2 linked regions of the Salinivibrio kushneri genome follow. The protein of the gene in region 1 interacts with the protein of each later gene in a pairwise test. Links are inferred from orthologs where the notes say so. Each region holds a gene or a part of one and is shown on either strand. Other genes may lie near its edges. The genes, in order: plsB and ybgC.

The links.
Region 2: the proteins of plsB (region 1) and ybgC interact in binary tests that used the Escherichia coli proteins (3 or more experiments, as listed by UniProt). The link is inferred for Salinivibrio kushneri from one-to-one orthologs.

Annotation. Positions count from the first base shown.
Region 1 is NZ_CP114588.1:96,283-105,251, forward strand. What follows is about bases 1-3,040. They hold plsB (glycerol-3-phosphate 1-O-acyltransferase PlsB), read right to left. Parts: upstream 2,726-3,040; coding sequence 275-2,725; downstream 1-274. Other genes in these bases: ubiA (4-hydroxybenzoate octaprenyltransferase), read left to right, coding at 1-181; lexA (transcriptional repressor LexA), read left to right, coding at 2,939-3,040. In the rest of the region: more of lexA, read left to right, coding at 3,041-3,565; N8M53_RS00480 (class I SAM-dependent methyltransferase), read left to right, coding at 3,686-4,480; coxB (cytochrome c oxidase subunit II), read left to right, coding at 4,790-5,899; ctaD (cytochrome c oxidase subunit I), read left to right, coding at 5,909-7,510; N8M53_RS00495 (cytochrome c oxidase assembly protein), read left to right, coding at 7,500-8,027; N8M53_RS00500 (cytochrome c oxidase subunit 3), read left to right, coding at 8,038-8,904; N8M53_RS00505 (DUF2909 family protein), read right to left, coding at 8,906-8,969. UniProt on the Escherichia coli protein: Catalyzes the transfer of an acyl group from acyl-ACP to glycerol-3-phosphate (G3P) to form lysophosphatidic acid (LPA). This enzyme can utilize either acyl-CoA or acyl-ACP as the fatty acyl donor.
Region 2 is NZ_CP114588.1:1,824,581-1,833,364, forward strand. What follows is about bases 5,930-8,784. They hold ybgC (tol-pal system-associated acyl-CoA thioesterase), read right to left. Parts: upstream 7,634-8,784; coding sequence 7,226-7,633; downstream 5,930-7,225. Other genes in these bases: tolA (cell envelope integrity protein TolA), read right to left, coding at 5,930-6,083; tolR (protein TolR), read right to left, coding at 6,093-6,539; tolQ (protein TolQ), read right to left, coding at 6,543-7,229; N8M53_RS08645 (cyd operon YbgE family protein), read right to left, coding at 7,863-8,159; cydX (cytochrome bd-I oxidase subunit CydX), read right to left, coding at 8,152-8,259. Also shown: N8M53_RS08590 (nucleotide sugar dehydrogenase), read right to left, coding at 1-18; N8M53_RS08600 (UPF0149 family protein), read left to right, coding at 498-1,076; quinolinate synthase NadA, read right to left, coding at 1,121-2,164; tol-pal system protein YbgF, read right to left, coding at 2,282-3,013; peptidoglycan-associated lipoprotein Pal, read right to left, coding at 3,048-3,566; Tol-Pal system beta propeller repeat protein TolB, read right to left, coding at 3,616-4,953; more of tolA, read right to left, coding at 5,055-5,929.

The sequences.
Region 1 (8,969 bases):
GCAGTGGTTAGCGCTGTCGCCAGCCTATCAGTGGAGCCTATTGGCCGCCTTTGCTTTGTTTGTCTATCAGCAATACCTCGCCAGAGAGCGCGAACGAATGGCGTGCTTCAAAGCCTTTTTGAACAATAACTATGTCGGCCTAGTGATTTTTATTGGTGTATTGCTAGGTGTATACGGTTAGCCGAGTTTGAAAAAAGCATGATAAAAAAGGCGCTCCTTGGTTTGGTAAAGCGCCTTTTTTGATCAGGATTGATTGATGAACGGACGGTTTCGCTTAGCTTTTGTCCGCCTTGTGCGTACCTAGTGGCTGATTAAGCACCGCTTGAATGGTCAATTGCACTTCCGGTGAAATTAACTCGCACACTAAATTGTTCAGTGCGGCGATACGCTCGGCATTGGCTTTGGCATCATCATCGAGATAGCCTTGCTCACGGAGTGTATCGACGAAGGTGCTAAATACGCCTTTATCAAAAAACTCAGGTGCATTAATACCGTGTAAGCGGCTCAGGCGCTGCGCCAGCATTTGGCTGTGTTTTTCCAAATCGCGCTTATCAATGTGCGGCTGGTGGCTGAATAAGGTGAGCGTAATCGCGTAGCGCTGCAGCGTCTCGGCAATGGTACGCCCCAGCAATTGCAGTTCACCGAGCTTCGCCTTGTTCATAGTCACTTTGCCATCGTCACAACACAGTAGCGACTGATCGTGCATCGCATGTAGCAAGGCATCGAAATAGCTTTCGAGTCCCGCGTCATCAAAGCTCATAAAGAGCTCGGCTTTGAGCAAGGGATACAGCTGCTGCACGCAAGCCCGCAAACCCGATTGGCTGATTGACTGGTGGGTCACCAATATTTGTGCGATCAGCGATGGCAGCGCCACCAGATGAATCACATTGTTGCGGTAGTAAGTCATTAAGATGGCTTGTTGGCGATCCAAAGAAATCACTTCACCCATGGTGTCTTTTTCGACAATCAGTTTGTTGAGTGATAACGCGTGATCGACCAAATCCGCCGGTGAATCTTGAGGGACACTGCTGCTTGGCGAGTAAGGCGCTTGCGTTAACAAGGCCTTATACACACCCAGTTGTGTTTCGAGTGCCTCACGGCTTAAGGCGCGCTGACGCGAGGCCAGCAACGCGGTGGCACATAAGTTGAGGGCGTTAGTGGCCGCCGCATCGTTAATGTGGGTCATCACCTTGGTGGCCAAATCGCTGACGACTGGGTTCATCCACGCTGGCTTTTGTGGCTCGATCGGATTGACGTAGTCATGCCAGTCAGGGACTTGTTCATTAAGGTGCTGATTGAGTGCAATGGGCTCGCCAAAGTTAACGTAACCGAGGCCATAATTACGCAGTTTGCGCACGATACCTAGCACCTGGCCAAAGCTTTCTTTCTCTTTGCGTTGGCCTTGAAGTTCTTTGGCGTAGGTGTTGACCTCCATCACGTGCTCGTAGCCGATATAGACAGGCACCAAGGTAATGGGGCGCTGTTGACCGCGAAGCATCGCTTGCAAGGTCATGGCGAGCATGCCCGTTTTCGCTGGCAGTAAGCGGCCTGTGCGAGAGCGGCCTCCTTCGGCAAAGTACTCGACCGAGTAACCTCGGGCAAATAGCTCGGCCAAGTACTCGCGGAAAACGGTGGAATACAGGCGGTTGCCCTTAAAGCTACGACGAATAAAGAAGGCACCACCACGGCGGAACAAGGGTCCGGCCGGGAAGAAGTTGAGGTTCACACCAGCGGCAATATGCGGCGGTACCAAGCCCTCTTTGTATAACACGTACGAAAGTAGCAGGTAATCCATGTGCGAGCGGTGGCAGGGCACGTAGACAATCTCGTGGCCATCTTGCGCCAATTGACGCACACGCTCGGCGTTGTTGACATGAATGCCTTGATAGAGCTTGTTCCACAGCCAAGTAAGAATGCGGTCACTGTAACGAATCAAACGATAGGAAAAGTTGGCGGCGATCTCTTCCATCATATCGACCGCTTCTTTACGGACTTTCTCCACCGAAACGTCACGGCTTTGCGCTTCGTCGTGTACCACTTTATCGATGGCTTTCGACGCAAGCAGTCGCTTAAACAGCAAGCCACGGTTGGGCAAGCGCGGCCCTGAAGCGGCAAGCTTTTGGCGCGAGAAGTGGATCATTGCCACCCGCGCCAGTTTATGGGCGATGGCTTGGTCGGTGCCGTGCCTGTCGGCCATATAACGCAGCGACACCGCCTGGCTGATACGCACCATGCCATCCCGGCCACGAGTAAGAATGGTCCACAGCTTCTCGGGGCCATTCATTGCGCGCAAAATAGCTTGGTGGCGCTGGGTTTCATTGCCCGGATCGCGCTGCCAAAGCACCGAGGCAGGCACGAGTTGAATATCTAGCTCGCTATCTTGTCGGTGTAAATGGAGTAAGTCTTTAAAATGCGCGAGCGAGCGTGCAGGCAGATCGTCATCGCCGGAAAACACCTTGCGTCCGTGGCTAATAAACACGTAGCGCGGCAAGGTGACATCGCCAATGGTCAAGGGCGTTAACGGATCGGGAAGCCCTTGACGCAGACACGTACGCCGTAAGGTTAATAAATCGGAATGAGACCGAAACGGCAACACATACACGATGGGCCGTGCGAGTGACAGATTAAGCTGTTCGACCGGTTCAGAGGGAATACATTGGGTTTTTACCCAGGCAGAAAGCGGCAAATTCAATAGCTTGTAATAAATCTTTTGCCAGAGCGCCATGATTGTCAGTGCCTCAAATTCAAAATGCGCGCCAAGGATAGCAGAAAAGTGCCGCGAACTTGCAAACAAAGGTCGAGATTTACCGCTCTCCTGCGTGCAATCGGCGGCGTTCACGAGAATGCGATCCGCTTCTCGTGCGCATAATTAGTGCTTTTCAAGCCGTAGATTACTGGATATACTCACAGTTAACTGTATAAAAAGACAGGTAAGAGCATGAAGCCGTTAACCGCGAGACAGCAACAAATCTTCGATTTGATTAAAGCCCACATTGAAGAAACAGGAATGCCCCCGACCCGCGCCGAGATCGCCCGTCAATTGGGGTTTCGTTCCGCGAATGCCGCAGAGGAGCATTTAAAAGCCTTGGCCCGTAAAGGTGTGTTGGAAATCATTCCAGGGGCATCACGTGGTATTCGTTTGATCAGTGAAGAAGAAGTGGTCACGCCCGAAGAGCAAGGGCTGCCCTTAATTGGTCGTGTCGCCGCCGGTGAGCCAATACTGGCGCAAGAGCACGTCGAAAGCCACTATCAGGTCGATCCTGCTCTGTTCAAGCCCAATGCTGACTTCCTGCTTCGTGTCAATGGGATGAGCATGAAAGACATCGGTATTCTCGACGGTGATTTGCTGGCGGTACACAAAACGCAAGATGTGCACAACGGCCAAGTGGTGGTTGCCCGTGTCGATGACGATGTGACCGTGAAGCGTCTTGAGAAAAAAGGTTCGCAAGTGGTGCTTCATGCTGAAAACGACGAATTTATGCCAATTTCGGTGGACTTAACCGCACAATCGCTGACTATTGAAGGCGTCGCTGTGGGCGTGATCCGTAATACCGACTGGATGTAATCTGGACCTTGGCGGGCGATAGCGTCCGCCATTGGAACGCGGTTAAAAAAACACCTTTGCATTCTTGCTCAGTTAAACGATAATTATTATCATCAGTGATTATCGTGTGTGGAGGTGTCCGTGCGTACTCAACAGCATTCTGTTCCCAGTAAGCTATTTAAGCCAATGTGGCTGCGCAGTCGTGAGAGCCTGACTGACGACGGCGTGATCTATGATCCCATGGCGGCTGCCGCTTGCCAGGGGTGCGTGTTGCAACCTGAATGTGACTGGCACAACCTAGATCAAACCCAGCTTCTCTATGCCACGCTGACCAGCCAATGCGATGGCATCGTAAAACAATTCTTAGCCCAGCATCCCACTGCGTGGATTATTAACGTGGGTGGCGGACTCGATACCCGTTTTTACCGACTAGATAACGGCCGCTGTCGCTGGTTGGAAGTGGACGTGGACGAGACCCTGCTCTGGCGAGAGCGCCTCTTTCATACCAGTGAGCGTTTTCGCATGGTGCAAGGTTCGGTAAAGCAGCTTGATTGGCTGGAGCAACTGGCGGTGCCTGCTGGTCATCCCACCATGCTGATTTGCGATCAAGCCTTGCTAGAATGCACTAACCAAGAAATTTCTGCCTTTTGCCACCACATTAGCCGTTATTTCCCTCAACTTGAGGCTTGTTTGGTCTTGGCGGGGGATAAATGTCATACCCGAATGGGTCAAAAACTCGGCTGTGAGCGCTATCAACACGGATTCACCGATCCCAGAATGGCGATCATTAATGCGTTACCTTGGGCGTGTCGCGTGGAAGAAAAATCTCCGCTCGATAAGCCGTGCCCACGGTGGCGTCTATGGCAGCGTGCACTGGCAGCGATGCCTCGCTATCGCCTCCGCTTTACGCCGGTGGTGCTACATATCGAAATCTGATGCCATGGAGCCCCCTGCTTACTGTGTTGAGCATCAGTATGTGCTTGGCATCACAATCTTTTTCCCTCTGTTTTTTTGTCCTTTGGGCAAACCTCTCCTAAATTGAATGTAAATAAAACGTTAATGAATGTGACCAGCTGTATCGAGGTTTTTCCTTAACGACGGCTTGCTGATATCGCTACTCTGACCGCTATCACAGCGTGCGACGTTGATATGTGGCGACAAGCAGTAAGGCTTTGCATTGATGCCGTGAGGCAGGAGGGAGCCGTGCTGAGGCACCAACGACGAATCCTAGCGCTGAGTTTAATAATGTTCAGTGGCGGTGCAGTAGCCACAGAGCGCGAAGGCTGGAATCTCACCCAAGGGGTGACGGCCATCAGCCAGCAGGTGTATGACCTGCATATGACCATTTTCTACATCTGTGTCGCAATTGGCGTACTGGTGTTTGGGGTAATGTTTTGGGCCATCATCCGTCACCGTAAATCCAAAGGCGCGAAGCCTGCCTCATTCCATGAAAGCACCAAGGTAGAAATTGCGTGGACGCTCGTGCCGTTTTTGATTTTGGTTGGTATGGCGATTCCGGCCACCCAGGTGTTACTTGATATGGAAGACACCACCGAGCCGGAGCTCACGGTGCAGGTCACGGGCTCACAATGGAAGTGGCATTATCGCTATTTTGACCATGACGTTGCCTTCTTTTCACTGCTTGCCTCCAGCCCCGAACAAATCCGCAATGAAAGACAAAAGCGCGACACCTATTTGCTCGAGGTTGATCAGCCGTTGGTGTTGCCAGTCGGGCGCAAGGTGCGTTTTTTAATCACCTCACAAGATGTGATTCATTCGTGGTGGGTGCCCGCCTTTGCGGTGAAGAAAGATGCTAACCCCGGTTTTATTAATGAGGCGTGGACCAAAATTGATAAGCCCGGCATTTATCGCGGCCAATGTGCAGAGCTGTGTGGTAAAGACCACGGCTTTATGCCGATTGTGGTGATTGCCAAGCCGCAAGAGGAATTTGATGCTTGGGTGCAAAAAACGGCCCTAGCACAGCAAAAAGCGCGCGAAGAGGAGCAACGCTTGCTGGACATGGAAATGCCGATGGATGAGCTGATGGCGCTTGGCAAACAAGTGTATGACAGCCGTTGTGGCATGTGTCATCAAAGCGAAGGACAAGGGATGCCGGGTGTGTTCCCCGCGTTGGCCGGCGCTGAGATTGCCATTCAACCGGATAGGTTGGTCGATCATATTGATATTGTCGTCAACGGCAAAGCAGGTACCGCCATGCAAGCGTTTGGTCCGCAATTGTCGCTCAAAGAATTGGCGGCGGTGGTGACCTATGAGCGTAATGCGTGGGGCAATGACACCGGTGATACCGTACAAGCTGCGCAAATCAACGCGGTAAAGTCAGGTGAAGATCTTTAGGAGCGCGTGATGACAGATACTACCCCAGATACCTTGCATGACGATCATCACCATAAACCGCGTGGGATCATGCGTTGGGTGTTGACCACCAACCACAAAGACATTGGCTCCATGTATCTGATTTTTAGCTTCACCATGTTCTTACTGGGTGGGGCGATGGCGATGGTGATCCGTGCTGAGCTTTTCCAGCCCGGCTTGCAACTGGTTGAGCCTAACTTTTTCAACCAAATGACCACAGTACACGGTTTGATCATGGTGTTTGGCGCGGTGATGCCTGCGTTTACCGGTTTGGCTAACTGGATGGTGCCGATGATGATAGGGGCGCCGGACATGGCGCTGCCACGAATGAATAACTGGAGCTTTTGGATCCTGCCGTTTGCGTTCTTACTGCTTATTGGTTCCTTGTTTATGGAAGGCGGCGGCCCTAACTTTGGCTGGACGTTTTACGCGCCGCTGTCGACCACTTATAGCCCAGACAGTACCGGCCTGTTTGTCTTTGCTCTGCATATCATGGGGATCAGCTCAATCATGGGGGCCATCAATGTGATTGTCACCATCACCAATATGCGTGCGCCGGGCATGACCTACATGAAAATGCCGCTGTTTGTTTGGACGTGGCTGATCACGGCTTTTTTGCTGATTGCGGTAATGCCGGTATTGGCAGGGGCAGCCACCATGGTGCTTACCGATAAGTACTTTGGTACCAGCTTTTTTGATGCCGCGGGGGGCGGCGATCCTGTGATGTTCCAGCATATTTTCTGGTTCTTTGGTCACCCCGAGGTCTACATCATGATTTTGCCCAGCTTTGGCATTATCTCGGCCATTGTCCCAGCGTTTTCACGTAAGCGCCTGTTTGGCTATAGCTCGATGGTGTATGCCACCGCCTCGATCGCGGGGTTAAGCTTTTTGGTATGGGCGCACCATATGTTCACCACCGGGATGCCTGTGTTTGCCGAATTGTTTTTCATGTTCTGCACCATGCTGATCTCGGTGCCGACTGGGGTGAAGGTCTTTAACTGGGTCGCCACCATGTGGCGAGGATCCTTGACCTTTGAAGTGCCCATGTTGTTTGCAATTGCCTTTATTGTGCTGTTCACCATCGGCGGGTTTTCGGGCTTGATGCTGGCGATCACGCCGGTCGATTTTCAGTATCACGATACCTATTTTGTGGTCGCGCATTTCCACTATGTGCTGGTTTCGGGGGCGGTGTTCTCGATTATGGCCGCGGCTTACTACTGGCTCCCCAAGTGGACCGGCCATATGTTTAATGAAACCTTGGCCAAGTGGCACTTTTGGTGCTCGGTGATTTCGGTCAATGTGCTTTTCTTCCCCATGCACTTTCTGGGACTGGCGGGGATGCCACGCCGGATCCCTGATTATGCGCTGCAATTTGCGGACGTGAACGCCATTGTCAGCATCGGTGGCTTTGCCTTCGGTTTATCGCAACTGATCTTCTTGGTTGTGGTGGTTAAGTGCGCACGTGGTGGTGCACCAGCAGCTGCCAAGCCGTGGGATGGCGCGGAAGGTCTGGAGTGGACCGTGCCTTCACCGGCACCGTATCACACCTTTGAGACACCACCGGATCTGAAGGAGGTGCGCGATGGCCACTGAGTCCGCGCGCTCCGTGCGCCGCTTACTGCTGCTCGCCGTGGCGATGTTTGGCTTTGCGTTTGCCTTAGTGCCTTTGTACGACGTGTTCTGTGAAGTCACTGGGATCAATGGCAAAACCGATAATGAGGTCGCCGCATCCAGTGCGGGTATTGACCAAGACCGCTTGGTGACTGTCGAGTTTATTGCCTACACCAACCCAGGGATGCGCTGGACGTTTGAGCCGCAAGTTAATCAGATGCAAGTGCATCCTGGTGAGACCCATACCATCAATTACCTAGCGACCAACAATGCGCGTTATGACACGGTAGGCCAAGCGGTGCCTTCGGTCTCGCCGGGATTGGCGGCACAGTACTTTAATAAAATCGAATGTTTTTGCTTTAACCGTCAGCCACTGCCGCGTGGTGAGGATGCCTCCTTACCGCTTATCTTCTACGTGGATCCCGAGTTGCCGGATGATATTAACCACTTAACGCTGGCTTACACCTTGTTTGATGTGACTGCCAGCGCCAAAGAATAAGGAGGCGCTCATGGCGACGCCTGAACGTTACTATGTCCCTGCGGCGAGTATTTGGCCGATTGTTGGTGCGGTGGCGCTGTTCCTGATTGCCGCTGGCGCAGGCGCCACGGTGGGTGGCTTGTTTGGTGGCAACGGCCCTTGGTTGTTGCTGGCAGGCACTGTGCTTATTTTGATTATGCTCACCGGCTGGTTTCGCGACGTGATCCGCGAATCTATGCAAGGGCTGTACTCGGCGCAAATGGACCGTTCTTTTCGCCAAGGAATGAGCTGGTTTATTTTCTCTGAGGTGATGTTTTTTGGCGCTTTTTTTGGTGCGCTCTTTTATGCCCGTTTTATCGCTGTCCCGTGGCTCGGTGGTGCGAGTAACAATGCGATGACCGCAGAGGTACTCTGGCCGGATTTTGTCGCCCAGTGGCCACTCACTTTAACCCCGGGCGGGATTGAAACCACCGCGATGCCGGCGATGGGGCTGCCCTTGCTTAACACACTGATCCTACTGACCTCGTCGGTCACGCTCCATATTGCCCATACCGCGATTGAAAAAAATCAGCGTGAGCGATTGAAAGGCTTTTTACTGGTGACTGTGCTGCTTGGAGCACTGTTTATGTTCTTTCAAGGCGAAGAGTATGTGCACGCCTATCAAGAAATGAATCTGCGTCTCGACTCCGGGGTGTATGGCAATACCTTTTATCTATTAACTGGCTTTCATGGTCTACACGTGACTTTGGGCACCATCATGTTGTTGGTGGTGTGGCTACGTGTGATGCGTGGGCATTTTAGCCCTGAGCATCACTTTGGCTTTCAAGCCAGTGCCTGGTATTGGCACTTTGTCGATGTGGTCTGGCTATGCCTGTTTGTCTTTGTGTATATCTTGTAGCTCAGTAAGGGCGCGGGTTGGGGGCAATCCAGCCCATGGAGAGCGCAATCAGCAATAACACGAAG
Region 2 (8,784 bases), 1.7 Mb from region 1 along the record:
AGCAACGGCAATTTTCATCGTTTTATTCTCTTGGCTCAAACCTAAGAAAGGGTATCACGGGGATTGGAGAACGACTAGCGGCTGCACATAGCAAAAAACCGCCACGAGGGCGGTTTTTTAAATGATGGCGGTGAGAGAGGGATTCGAACCCTCGATACGTTGCCGTATACACGCTTTCCAGGCGTGCTCCTTCAGCCACTCGGACACCTCACCATATTGTCTGCTACGCAAGCTATTTATTAGGTGGACTTGACCTACCCGCTGTCGCGTTAACGGGGCGTACTATAGAGAGTTGCTGCTTTGCGGTCAAGCTGTTGGTGATGGCTTTAGGTTTAAATGGCTATTCCATCACCAAAAGCATCATTATGTCTGGAAAAACTGAGTTACCCCCCGATTCAGTCGCCAACGTGTTGAGCAACAGTGTACGAGCGATGGAAGCACGCGAGTGCGAAAGCTGTTAAACTCATGGCATTGTTCAAAATACAAATAAGAGTGTTATGACGTTATCAGACTTTCTCACCCAGCATGCCGATAGCGAGCAGCTACTTAACGAAATGCAAACTCGTGGTGTGGTCACCGCGATGGCGGCCGCGCCTCATGTTATTAGCCCTAGCGAGTGGCTTCCTGTGATGTGGGGGGGTGAAGAACAAGCGCCATTTGAGAACCATGAGCAGTTTGAGCAGTACGCCAATTTGATTGTGGATATTTGGAATGAACAGCGTCAGCAGTTGTTGGAGAAAACCTGGCAATGGCCAGAAGGCTGTTTGCTGGATGACGCTGAAATTGTCAACCAAGCGACCCGCGATTTCGCCGAAGGATTGTTGCAAGGCTGGAGCCTGACCCGTGATGACTGGGAAACGCTGATGCCGGAAAACACTGATGGTAATGCCCTACTCGGTGGCGTAGTGCTGTCTATTAGCTTGCTTTACGACCCAGAAACCGCGCTTTCCACCATGGAAGCACAAGGCGCGGAAGAGCTGGCACAGTTTGAGGAAATCTTTAACGCCATGCCCACAATGTTGTGTGGTTTAACCCTCCACGGCGCGGCGTTGGCGGAAGATGCGGAAGGAGCATAAAAACGGGTTCCTAGGACCTAGAAGCCTAGGCCCTAGGAACCGCTTTACCCCTTCATTTCAGCGGCAAAGTTGAGCATGCGGTTGAGCGGGATTAACGCTTTTTCGCGCACCTTGTCGTCAACGTGGATTTCATGCTCTTCACCGCCGTTTTCAAGCGCGTTTTCAATCGCTTTAAGGCCATTCATCGCCATCCATGGGCAGTGGGCGCAGCTGCGACAGGTCGCACCCGCGCCGGCGGTTGGGGCTTCGACAAGTTCTTTTTCCGGCACCATTTGCTGCATCTTATAAAAAATGCCTTTATCGGTGGCGACAATCAGCTTTTCGTTCGGCAGCGTTTGTGCCGCTTTAATCAGCTGGCTGGTTGAGCCGACGGCATCGGCCATTTTTACCACACTGGCTGGCGATTCTGGGTGAACGAGAATCGCGGCATCAGGATACAGATGCTTCATTTTTTCCAGCGCTTGAGCTGAAAACTCATCATGCACCACGCACTCACCTTGCCATAGCAGCATGTCAGCGCCTGTTTCTTTCTCGATATAAGCACCAAGGTGGCGGTCGGGTCCCCAGATAATCGGCTTATCTTGGCTATCAAGGTGTTCAACAATCTCCAACGCAATGCTTGAGGTGACCACCCAATCGGCACGCGCTTTAACGGCGGCGGAGGTGTTGGCATACACCACCACGGTGTGATCAGGGTTAGCATCACAAAAAGCGGTAAATTCGTCCGCTGGGCAGCCTAAATCTAGCGAGCACTCCGCATTAAGTGTCGGCATTAGCACGATTTTTTCTGGGGTGAGAATTTTGGCGGTTTCCCCCATAAAGCGCACGCCAGCCACAATCAAGGTGCTTGCTGAGTGTTGGTTACCAAAGCGAGCCATTTCTAACGAGTCGGCGACACATCCGCCGGTTTCTTCCGCGAGGGCTTGGATCTCTGGATCCGTGTAATAGTGAGCAACAAGCACCGCGTCCTTTTCTTCTAACAATTGTTTGATGCGTGCAACGTGTTGTTTTTTCTCTTCGTCACTCAATGCCACAGGTTTCGGCGGAAAGGGGTAGACCCTTTGCGACGTTTCAATCACTTGGCTCATGGGATTACTCATGCTTACTTCCAGTCCGGAACTTCCATTCCGAGTAGTATAACGTGAGTGGGGGGAGAAACAATATGAAGAGAGAAGCTAGGTCCTAGGAGCCTAGGACCTTATTGCCTACATCGCGTTTTTGGCTTGTTTGGCGCTGGTTGAGTCTGGGTAGGTATCAATCACTTGTTGGAAGTATTGATTGGCTTGGTCGCCATTACCTTGTTTTTGTGCAATCAGGCCCAGCTTCAGCAACGCATCGGGGCGTTTGTTAGAGTCTTTAAACTCACTGACTGCCGTGAATTCTTGGCTGGCTTGTTCAAACTTACGTTTGGAGAAATAAAGCTGACCGAGCCAATAGTGGGCATTGGCGGTGTATACCGACTCTGGGTATGTTGAAAGAAACGCTTTAAATGCTTTGGTTGCGCCTTGGTAATCTTTCTCTTTTAAGATTAGATTAACGGCAGCTTCATAGGCTGCATTCTCAGTTTGATCAGCGGTGAAGTTAACCGCTGGCTTGTCTTCTGGCGCTTTCTCTGGCTCTGCAGGTGCTGATTGCTTCGCCGTTCTCAGGGTATCGATTTCTCGATAGAGGTCGCGTTGACGCTCAACCATTTGTTGAATGTCATAGCTGTTGCGCTCAACGTTGCCGCGTAAATTGCTCAGCTCTTGCGCCATTTGGTCAAGCTGGCGCTGCATATCGAGCTGCATTTGGTTACGTGCTTGGAGCATCCGCTCCAAACGATCGACGGCGGTGCCGCCCGCCCCTACTTCTGTCACCGGAGCAGGTGTGGCAGCCACGGGGGCTGCCACACTCACCAGTAACGCCAGCGCGAGGGTTCGCACAGAGTTACTGTTCATTGTCATATCCTTTATCCATTACCAAAAGGCTGGATTAGTATACCAATACCGCACGACGGTTTTTGGCGTAAGCTTCTTCGCTTTGGCCAAGTACCAACGGTTTTTCTTCGCCGTAGCTCACGATAGAGATCTGGCTCGCCGGTACGCCCAGCGCTTGTAGATATTTAGAAACCGCTTCGGCACGACGCTCGCCCAGGGCAATGTTGTACTCAGGCGTACCGCGCTCGTCAGCGTGACCTTCTACGACCACTTCCATCGCTGGGTTCGCACGCAGGTAAGTGGCGTGGGCATCCAACATGTCTTCGTATTGTGGCAGTACTGATGAGTCGTCAAAGTTGAAGTAAACGGTTTGCGACTGACGCAGTTCTTGGTTACGAATTTGTTGCTCTGTCATTGAGCCTTGGCCGTCAACAGGAGAAACAACGGTGGTGCCGTTTTGGTTGGTTGATTGGCCAGAACCACTGCCTGTTGAGCTATCGTGTGAGCTACACGCAGCCAGAGTAAACATCGGCAGTGCCACCGCCAGACCTTTCAGTACTTTATTGATTTGCATTCTATTTTCCTTTTCTAGAAAGTTAGCGCACGTTGTTTAAAATTAAAAACTACAGGTAAGGTGACCAGGCTGGTGCACGCACGCGCCCGTTGGTTGCCGGTAACCGCGCTTTAAAGCGGCCGTCTACGGAGACGAGTGACAACACATTCTTACGTCCATATACCGAGCTGTAAATCACCATGCTGCCATTTGGCGCAATGCTTGGCGACTCATCCAACAAGGTTTTGGTTAGGATTTGCACCGCCCCGCTGTTTAAGTCTTGCTTTGCAATGTTATAGCCAGACGATGATTGATTTACCATAATCAAATGACGGCCATCGGGTGTCAGTTGCCCACCCATGTTCTGATTGCCTTGCCACGTGATCCGTCGGCTAGTTCCGTCGTCTAAATTTACGCGATAAATCTGTGGTTTGCCACCCCGGTCAGAGGTATAGATCAGCGAGTTACCATCAGGATCCCAAAATGGCTCGGTGCTATTGGCACGGCCGTGGGTAATTTGCGTCAATTTTTTGCTGTTCAAATCGAAGGTGTACACCTGCAAGCTGCCCGTTTTGGAGAGCACCAAGGCTAACTTATTGCCATCAGGCGAAAACTGTGGCGACCCATTGTGACGAGGGTATGACGCAATTTTCTCACGTTGGCCGGTGTAGATGTTCATGATAAAGATCTCTGCCTGACCATTTTCAAAGCTGACGTAGGCAAGTTTACGACCATCCGGTGACCAAGACGGTGACATCAAAGGCTGTTTGGAACGCAAGATCAAACGCTCGTTATAGCCGTCGTAATCCGACAATCGCAGTTGATAGGGGTAGTCGTTTTCTTTATCAATCACCACATAAGCGATACGGGTTAAGAACGCGCCCTTTTCGCCGGTGAGCTGCTCATAAACAATATTGGAAATCCGGTGCGCATAGCGGCGCAAGTCGCTCTCTTTGACCGTAGCGCGGTTGTTGACCAGCAAGTGATCATCGGTTTGCACCAACTCGCCATCGGCGCCTAGGCCTTTGCTGTCCCCACCGGTGAGCTGGCCCCGAACGATATCAATCAGCTGATAATCAATTTGATAGCGACCGTCCGAGGTCGGGGTAATCGTACCTGTGACCACCGCATCCACTCCCAGCGAGGTCCAAGCGTTGTAATCTACGTCAGTATCGCTATACGGAGTTTGTGGCATCTCGCTGACCGCCAGCGGGTTAAACTTACCGCTGCGACGTAAATCAGAACCGACCACCCCAGAAATATCCTCGGGTAGTTCGCCTTGCCCTTTCCATTGAAACGGGATCACACCAATTGGGCGCGCGGTATTCACCCCTTCGGTGATCACCAATTTAAGCGCGGCATGTGCCGGTTGAGTCAGTATCGATAGACAGGCAAAAAGCATCACCATCGCGGCGATACGCCATGTTCGCAAACGATCCTGACTTTTGCTTGTCACACTGCTTGTGCCACCGCAGGGGCTCACTTCCATCATGTTTGGTATCCTGTCGTTTAGTTAGGTCTAACGGTCAACTCGATATCACGTAGTTTGGCAATAATATCGCCATCTTCCGGCATTGGAAACTGAGACACAGACGCCACCGCGGTCTTGGTCGCGCGACACAGCCGCGTGTTGCCCGCCTTTTCTTCCACATTAAGCAACAGGCCGGTCGGTGACAAGCGCATATTCACCACGCACTCTTGGCCACTTAGGCCATCGTCTACGATCAGCCGTTGCTGGATCATCTGTGTAAAAATGGCGCCGTACCGCGCCACTTCATCTTGAATAAATTGCCCGCGCGCGGTTTGCCGTTGGCTGGCTTCCGACTCAAGGCCCGAGAACAAATCGTTCAGTGCCGCCTCTTGCGCTTTGCGCTCCGCTTCTTGGCGAGCTTGTTCGGCTTTACGCGCCTCTTCTTCCGCTTTTTTACGCTCGGCAAGCTTACGCTGTCGCTCGGCTTCGGCTTTTTTCGCTTCTTCCTCAGCTTTACGTTGCGCAGCGAGCTTTTCTTGCCGTGCTTTTTCCGCTTTCTCCGCCGCTAATTCGGCTTTGCGCTTCTCTTCTAACTTGCGCTGCCGTTCGCGCTCGGCCTGCTCGGCTTTTTGCTTGGCAATACGCGCTTGCTCTTCTGCTTTGGCCTTTTGCTCGGCAATTCGCTTTTGCTCTTCCCGTGCCTGGCGCTCAGCTTCCAGCTTTTGTCGTTTTACTTCGCGAAGGCGCTGCTCTTCTTGTTCGCGCTGCTGCTCAAGGCGTTTCGCTTGCTGCTCTAACCGTTTAAGTCGCTCCGCTTCTTCGCGTTTGGCCTGATCGCGCTGCTCGCGAATTTTCTTCGCTTGTGCATTGACGACCGCCGGATCAATCACAGTGGCATCAATCGCGCGACCCGCTTTAGGGGTTGGTGTTGAGTCAGAGCTAAAGTCTGCGCCCCACAACAGCACAATGACTAATACCACATGCAACACGGCAGATATCGCCAGTGCGGGCATCAGCGAATCTTTGCCTGATTTTTTATGGGTTGGTTTATCGCTTGGCTCGTTCATCATCCTCACCTACGACTCGTACGGCTCTGTCATTAAGCCCACCGACGACACGCCGGCTTGGTTTAATGCATCAAGCGTCAGGATGATTTCTGAATAAGGCACTCGGCCATCACCGCCCACTAACACGGGTGATTTGGGATTTAGCTGCAGCTCAGCTTTAACGCGTACTAGGATTTCTTCCAAGCTCAAACCGCGCGTCATATCACCATTATTGACACTGAGCCCGAGCTGACCGTCTTTATCTACTTCTACAATAATAAAGGCGCCGCTATCTTCCTCTTCAGCCAGCTCTGCCGCTGTTTTCGCTTGTGCCGTTTGTGGCAGATCGACATCCACCCCCTGAGTCACGAAGGGGGCGGTCACCATAAAGATAATCAGCAGTACCAGCATCACATCAATGTAGGGGACGACATTGATTTCCGCCGTCATCTTGCGCCGCTTAGGTTGATACGCCATGGATCACTCCTGGGTTGCCGCAAACGCTTGACGATGAAGAATGCTCGAGAACTCTTCCATAAAGTTCATGTAGTTGTGCTCAAGTTTACCCACTTTAGATGTCAGGCGGTTGTACGCCATCACCGCTGGGATCGCCGCGAACAGACCCATCGCGGTTGCCACCAAGGCTTCAGCAATCCCGGGGGCCACCATCGCCAGCGTGGCCTGTTTTACCGCGCCTAGAGCGATAAAGGCATGCATGATCCCCCACACAGTACCAAACAAGCCAATATACGGGCTGATCGACCCGACGGTAGCCAAGAATGGCAGGTGGGTTTCCAGCTCTTCCACCTGTTTTGATAGCGACACACGCATCGCCCGCGACGTGCCTTCCATTACCGCTTCAGGCACTTTGTCGTTGCTACGGTGCAATCGCGCGAATTCTTTAAAGCCGGCGTAAAAAATCTTCTCGCTGCCGGTCAAATTGTCTTTGCGCGCTTGCACTTCTTGGAATAGTTGAGAGAGATCGATCCCAGACCAAAATCTGTCTTCAAACCGTTCCGCTTTGTTAAAGGCTTGCTTCATCACCTTGGAGCGCTTGATGATCATTGCCCATGACACCACTGACATACCCAGTAATATCAGCATCACTACCTTGACAAGCAAGCTTGCTTGCAAAAACAGGTCGAGAATGGAAAGTTCAGCGGTCACGTCATCATCTCCGATTTAATCTGTGTTGGAATCGATTTGGGTTTCATGGTTGTTGGGTCGACACAGGCTATCTTAACCGTCGCCGCACACAATGCTTTTTGGTCAGAATTCACCAAGCTTTGACAAAAGGTCATGCTGGCGCGCCCCATGGCTGACACTGTGGTGACAACCTCTAGCGCGTCATCAAGCCGCGCGCCACGATGAAAATCAATGTCCATGTGACGCACCACAAAGGCCGTGTGATCGGCAAAGAGCGCTTGTTGATTGACACCGATCTCACGCAACAGTTCAGTGCGAGCACGCTCAAAGTAGTTGAGATAGTTAGCGTGATAAACCACCCCACCAGCGTCCGTGTCTTCATAATACACACGAATGGGCCAGCGAAACGGCGTTGATTCTGTCATGTCTCTACCCATGATCGGTTTACTATAGGCAATTACTATACCTAAGTTGTGGATGTATAGAAATGCCGAGACCGCGCGGCTGGCGCATTGGTCGCCCATCAAGCGGTCGAGAAGTGATGTGCAGCAAAAAACACGCAATTACTGACACGCGAGTGATGAAAAAAGCACCACTCGGGTGCCTTTGTCATTCGTTTGTCACTTTGCGCTTTTTAGCGGGCGCCTCACTCAACTAGCGCAGCCACATCAAGGCGAGCAAAAGAAGGGAAACGCCCCACCCGAATGGCGGCCAGGTGAGCCATCGACTCCATTTACCTTGCGCGGTAAAACCGACGGCATGAATCACCCCCACACAGGTGGCGTACAGCAGCCCCACCCCCATCGGAAACGTGACACCGCCCATGCGCTGGGCAAAGGCGTCTGGCGCCCACATCACTTGGCCACCCCAGCACAGGGCACTGGCCAGTGAGAGCAGACGCCAAAGGCCAGAAAAATGCTGGCCTAAGGGAGCAGGTTGGCGCTCACTCATTATCGTGATCCATCGCTTCGGTGTGCTCTAACCATAAGGCGTTGATAATGCCAAAGGCGCATGCCAGTAGCACACCAAGAATCCACGTGAAATACCACATATGCAAGCTCCTCAATCAGTACAGTGAGTGTGTGTTGTCTTCAATATATTGCGCGTCTAAGCGGCCAAACATCTTAATGTAACACCACAGGGTGTAAGCCAAGATAATCGGCACAAACACCGCAGCCACGATAGTCATAATCGACAAGGTCAGCTCGCTGGAAGTGGCATCCCACATGGTCAAACTGTGGCCTGGGAAGGTGCTTGATGGCATCACAAACGGGAACATCGCGATACCTGCGGTCAAAATCACCCCCGCCACGGCTAAACTCGAGAACAAGAAAGCCCAGCCGCCACGCTCAAGGCGCGATGCCAGCAGTGCCAGCAGTGGCATCACCGCACCGACCAGCGGTGCTAACCAGAGGATTGGCATCGCTTGATAGTTACGCATCCAAGCGCCACTTTGCACTGCGACCTCTTTCGCCAGTGGGTTAGAAGCGGCTTGGTTCGCTGCCTCACTGACCACCACGAAGCCATCCATATTTTGTACCCAGAAGCCTGCCGCCACGAATAGCACTGTGGTCAA